DNA from 2 places in the Paenibacillus sp. MER 99-2 genome. Region 1 is predicted to be linked to the other one. Evidence: riboswitches for the same ligand, from Rfam matches in the RefSeq annotation. Region 1 holds a riboswitch; the other holds the start of a gene.
The links. A riboswitch is a leader RNA that binds a small molecule or an ion and turns the genes downstream of it on or off. The one in region 1 is predicted to bind S-adenosylmethionine.
Positions count from the first base shown of each region.

Region 2: it holds a riboswitch for S-adenosylmethionine, as region 1 does, so the genes downstream of both, M3636_RS27250 (methionine ABC transporter ATP-binding protein) here and metA (homoserine O-acetyltransferase MetA) in region 1, are expected to answer to the same signal.

Region 1 is NZ_JAMAUZ010000002.1:476,068-479,244, reverse strand. It holds gene M3636_RS13180 (aminotransferase class I/II-fold pyridoxal phosphate-dependent enzyme) at 1-869, opposite strand, end outside; gene metA (homoserine O-acetyltransferase MetA) at 894-1,811, opposite strand; SAM riboswitch class I at 2,010-2,134, opposite strand; gene corA (magnesium/cobalt transporter CorA) at 2,586-3,177, shown strand, end outside.
Region 2 is NZ_JAMAUZ010000012.1:79,230-82,406, reverse strand. It holds gene M3636_RS27255 (methionine ABC transporter permease) at 1-453, opposite strand, end outside; gene M3636_RS27250 (methionine ABC transporter ATP-binding protein) at 455-1,492, opposite strand; SAM riboswitch class I at 1,617-1,759, opposite strand; gene M3636_RS27245 (Cthe_2314 family HEPN domain-containing protein) at 1,900-2,640, opposite strand; gene M3636_RS27240 (COX15/CtaA family protein) at 2,859-3,177, opposite strand, start outside.

The DNA.
Region 1 (3,177 bases):
ACCTCATATCCGGGATGATCCGACAATCCTGGGTGATAGACTTCACCAACAGCTGGATGCTCCAAAAGATACTTCGCGATCGTCAATGCGTTATATTCATGGCGCTCCATCCGAAGAGCCAATGTTTTCATCCCCTTCATCAACTGGTAGGAATCTGTTGGAGATAACACTGCACCAATGGAGTTGTGTAGAAATGCCATTTCTGCTGACAGTTCCTCTCCTTTGGTCACAATCAATCCAGCAAGGACATCGTTATGTCCACCAAGGTACTTCGTTGCACTGTGAATGACGATATCCGCACCAAGCTCGATTGGACGTTGGAAGAATGGAGTCAACAACGTGTTGTCCACAATAGTCAACAGGTTATGGCTCTTCGCCCATGTGCTTACCGCTTCAACATCTGTAATCATCATCAGCGGATTCGTTGGTGTCTCAATAAAGACCGCTTTGGTATTCGGCTGGAGAACTTTCTCTAGTGCAACCAGATCATTCGTATCGACATAGCTTGCTGTTACACCAAAACGAGACAGAATCCGTTCAAGCAGACGATATGTGCCCCCGTACAGATCGAGTGATACAATCAGATGATCTCCTTGACTGAACAATGCAAAAATCGTTTGCAGTGCTGCCATGCCTGAGCTACAGGCAAAACCTGCATCACCAGACTCCAGTGCAGCGGCCGCTTCCTCCAACACTTTACGTGTTGGATTGGTTGTACGAATATAGTCAAATCCCGTGCTCTGTCCAAGCTTCGGATGACGAAACGCTGTTGCTTGATAGATTGGAAAGTTAATTGCACCTGTGACCGGTTCATTAATAGAACCAATTTGAGCTAAGCGGCTTTCGATTTTCAACTTGTTATCTTCCATTGCAGAATCCCCCTGTTATCTCGATTAAATTTGCGGACCAATATCGTAAGGTGTTTCTTGATACACATAGTAATTGAGCCAATTAGAGAATAATAAGTTAGCATGAGCCCGCCATGTCGCTGGAGGAACACGGGAAGGATCATCTTTCGGGAAATAATTTTTAGGTAGCGCTACATTTAATCCTTTGGCTGCATCACGATCATATTCCCATTTGAGGGATAACGGATCGTACTCAGCATGTCCGGTAACGAAAATCTGTTTACCGTCTTTGGTTGCAACTAGGAAAATACCTGCATCCTCAGATTCAGCCAAAATTTCTAGACGCTCGTCCTTCTCAATATCTTCATGACGCACTTCAGTGTGACGTGAATGAGGGACATTAAACACTTCATCGAAACCACGCAAGAGTGGGACATGAGATTTGTTAATCGTGTGTGGAAATACGCCAAAGCATTTTTCGTCCAGTGAAACTTTAGGAACGCCGAAGTGATGATATAAGCCTGCCTGTGAGGCCCAACAGATATGCATGGTTGAAGTTACATTGGTTTTGGTCCATTCGAAGATTTCCTGGATTTCCTTCCAATAGTTCACGTCCTCGAAATCCATCTGTTCTACAGGTGCACCTGTAATGATCATACCATCGAAGCGGCGATGCTCGATTTCATCAAATGTTTTGTAAAATTCATCCAGGTACTCCTGAGAAGTGTTCTTTGACGTATGGGATTTTGGATGCACCAGAACGATGTCAACCTGTATAGGTGTATTCCCCACCAAACGTAAGAGCTGCGTCTCTGTCGTTTCTTTGGTTGGCATAAGGTTTAATATAGCGATACGAAGCGGACGAATATCCTGTTGATATGCGGATGTCTCGTCCATGACAAAGATGTTCTCTCCTGCAAGCACTTCCTTGGCAGGTAAAGTGTCTGGTATTTTGATTGGCATGGTGTCAAACTCCTCCTTGAGCATAAATAGATTGCAGCATTTGCTGCCCTGAGCTTGCTGACAAGCTTAGATTTCTACATCTAAAGCAGTGAAACAAGCTCAAGTTCCTTAGCGAAAATCAGTGCTGAGAAGTCGGGGCATATAACAAAGACCTTCCTCGGATTCCGAGAAAGGTCATATGTAAACAGATATGCGCCTCTCTCATCTCTCAGTTACAACAGTACCTCTTGGGTACTTAGTCGCTGCAAGAATTAGCACCGTGCGGTATACCGCCGGTTGCCGGGTTTCATCGGGCCAGTCCCTCCACCTACTCTTGATAAGATTTCGCTGTATTTAATTTTGAAATTTAATTGCTTTCCGTTTACTTTAAAACATTAATCCGTCCACGTCAAGCTACAGTTCATCTGAAGTTAATCCATCTCGGAACCGTTTTTCACCTCCCATCATACACTGCCTCAGAGCGCGAAATAGACACATTTTTGCGCTTGAAAGCACCTTGGACCAGCGGTATACTAAACAGGTGTTGTAAACCCTTATGTGAGAGGTGACATAATCAATGGATGGCGACCCGAGGCCTGACTGGCAGCCGAATTCCGACAAACAGCATAGAGAATTGACATCAGCATGCCGGCAGCGGGACGTTACTTCCGTTTGCATATAGAGCGAACGCAGACCTGATCACCAGGCTCCGCTGCCGACCGGCTGATCTATTCTTTTTGCGCCCATAATGATGAAGATCCGCCAACCCGGCGGGTGCAGAAGGAGTCGATAACGATGAAAATCCGGTTGGTAAACAACGGTGTATTTATCCCGGTGGATGACATTCAGCAAGCGCTGACTCCACCAGCGGAGGGCTTTTACTGGATTGATGCAGATGTGGATGATCTGGCCGTGCTTCAGCCGCTATTTATGATGCATGACCTGGCGGTCGAAGACTGCTTAAGTGACGAGGAACAGCGTCCGAAGATCGAAATTTATGAAAGTCATTATTTTATAGTCATTAATAGCATTCGTTTTGATGATGAAGAGATATTTTTACGTGCCGTCAACCTGTTCTTGGGCAGACATTTTATTATCAGTGTGACTAAACAGAAAGTCAGTGAGCTGCGAACTCTAAAACCTATTCTATGGGAACAGGAAGTTAGCACTCCAGATCGTCTGTTATATTTGCTGGTTGACTTAATTGTCGATAATTATTTTACTGTCGGTGATCGGATTGAGGCACGGATCGAAAAGCTTGAGGAAGATATCCTAATGCACACCAAAAAATCTCACCTAAACGAAATAATCGGGCTTCGTAGTGAGATACTCTGGCTCAAAAAAGTGCTTGGCCCTCAAAAAGAAGTCATTAATACACTCAACAAAA
Region 2 (3,177 bases), on a different contig from region 1:
ACCTGCCAGCAAACCAGGTAATGCCTCTGGTAACAGAACACGTCTTACAATCTGCCCTGTCGAGGCTCCCATCGCTTGTGCAGCTTCTATGACTCCACGATCCACCTCACGCAATGTCGTCTCCACAATCCTAGCGAAGTACGGCGCTGCTGCAATGACAAGTGGTGGAATTGTACCCAACACACCTGTAGCCGTTCCAACAAGCGCACGGGTAACTGGAAGTAGAGCAACAATTAAGATGATGAATGGAACAGATCGCAATATATTCACAATCACCGACAGAATCGAATAAACGAGAACTGATTTTGCCGATGAGGATCTTGCCGTCATGAATAGCAGCACACCCAATGGTAAGCCAATAATTACAGTAAACAGGCCGGATACAAGAAGAATCTGCAACGTCTCAATAGACGCCTTGCCAACCTCTTCCCAGCGTACAGTTGAAAAATCCATGTTAACTAAGCACCTCCACATCAAGTCCCTGCTCGATTAATTCACGGGTAGTTGAGTTAATCGCCGCAGAAGATCCCTCGAAACGAACAATAAGTTGTCCATAAGGGACTTGTTTGATCGTAGAGATTGTTCCTTGCAGAATCGCGAAATCAACGCCGGTACGGCGAACGGTTCTTGACAGAATGGCTTCATATGTCTTCTGTCCCAAGAACGAAATTTTCACCAACTGAGATTGTTCGCCGTTCTCACGGTTGTTCCCTGAGCTTGATAGACCTTCCTCTTGAAGTAACAACAACTCGGTCGCCTGACCTTGCTGCATGAAATCACGTGTGATAGCATGCTTTGGCTTGAGGAACACTTCTGTGACTGGCCCCTGTTCAACGATGCCTCCCTGATGAATGACTGCAACCTGATCACAGATACTCTGGATCACATGCATCTCATGAGTAATCAGCACAATCGTTAACTCATACTTCTCGTTAATATCCAGCAGAAGCTTCAGAATAGAACTTGTTGTCTGTGGATCAAGAGCAGAAGTGGCTTCATCACAGAGCAGCACATCCGGATCACTGGCGAGTGCACGAGCAATACCCACCCGTTGCTTCTGTCCTCCTGACAATTGTGCAGGATACTTGTTGCTATGCTGTTCAAGTCCGACCAAGGTGAGCATTTCCTTTACCTTACGATCGATCTCCGCTTTGGGCGTATTGACCAACTTCAGTGGAAATGCAACATTGTCGTAGACCGTAGCGGATGAGAGCAGATTGAAATGCTGAAAGATCATACCGATCTTGCCTCTTTGCTTCTGCAATTCCGACTTGCTCAGACTGGTTAAGTCCACTCCATTCACCCAAACTTCACCTTCTGTAGGTCGCTCCAGTAGATTTATACATCGAATCAATGTACTTTTACCGGCGCCTGAATGCCCAATGACTCCAAAAATCTCGCCTTTGCTAACATTCAGATTCAGATCCGCAAGCGCAGTTGTTGCCTTTGCGCCTCTACCATATGTTTTGGTTATTCCTTTTAATTCAATCAAATAATACTCTCCTTCCCACTGCCTACACCTATCTTTACCCGAAAGAGAGGAAAACTCCCATTCATGCAATAAAAAAGAACCCTTTGCAGAAACTGAAAGGGTTCTTCGCTTGAAAGAATATACCTTCTCATCTGCCAAAATCGCGCTTAACGCCATTTTGTAGGAATTAGCACCTAACATCTATAAAGAATGACACGTTTGCCATTGTCGTTATAAATCGGTTGCCGGGCTTCATCGGGCCTGTCCCTCCGCCGCTCTCGATAAGAAATATGATATTGTAAGTTTGTATAAGTTCGTGTAATTCAACAGTTATACTGTTCAGATAATTCATGTTGTAACATATTACATTTAATGTCCTATTAGGAACTCAGTATAATCCAAGTATTCCGATTTGTCAAAGGTAAATATTATGATTTTATCCCTTTACTACGCTCTCTAAAGCCTTGTTGATGCCACATTTTATTCATGTAACCATACGATGCCTTCAACGTTGCACACACCATATCTAATCCTTGACGCAATTCGTTCAGATGTTGATCCAAGTCCTCCAGCTTCACTTTCCCCTGCAATGTCTGGTGTAGTTGCCACAGATCGTCCTGCATTTCAGAATTCATGTAATGAATCTCCATGTTCCTGCGTTTACGTAATCTGCTCATGGGCTCTCGGTATGCATCCTTGATTTCGATCAGCTTAGCCGCTAGTTCCCCATGCATCTTGGCGTATCCAAACTGTCGCAACACGGTAAAATAAGAGAAATGCGTTTTTACTTTGGTTGTATTGAGCTGAAACAGTTCATTCAATACAGTACCTGTCTTGTCCAAAATGGCAAAGCAACGAATGAATCCATCCTTGTAAAAATAAACGTACCGGGCGTATTCCGCCTTTTCTTCGCTCGTCATGTCTTCTGTAGAGCCTGCTTTAACTTTCTGGCGAAAATGAGATGCAGCAAAGCAGCTCTGCTCCAGTTCATCTAACGAGGAGATTAACCCCTGCGTCCAAACATACAGCTTACGATAATCATGCGTTGGGTCTTGGTTCTTCTCCAGTTGGCGTTGCAGTAACTCCAAAGTCTCCACCATTGAATCAATAGCTTCCTCCAACATACCCTCATTTTGGCGTGGCGGTTCGCCTAGCAACGTTCGCAGCATATACAGCCTCCTCTTTGCACTCTGCTGATCATGGGATGCTTCATTATGTTAAACAAAATCGGGATCAGAGTAAATGCATGAATGCTGCTTCGCTTAGGTTGCCCTGCCATGCCTAACATCAAACAAAGTCCACCTCTCCAATGATCTACATCATTGAAAGGCAGACTCCGTAAGTTGTCGCAATATAACTTCCTATAACTTAAATCTGTATACTTGATCTAGAAACGATTAACTGGACGATGCAGCTTGTATACAAGGAAACTCATGTACGTTAGAACTCCGAACAATATGGCAATATCCAACATATGAGCAAGCGCAACGAACATGTACACTTCTGGACGACCAATCGTAAGCATCATCACGAAACCAATGAAGACTTGGAGCAGAATGAGCACTACAGCGATCACACCTAATCTCCGAAGTTCGGTATTATCAGGATGTTTGCGGTATGCATAATGGCCCAAAATCGCGATGACAATAACCAAGGATAATGCAGCTAAACGGTGAGCAAATGCTACAGCTACCCCTCCGGACAAC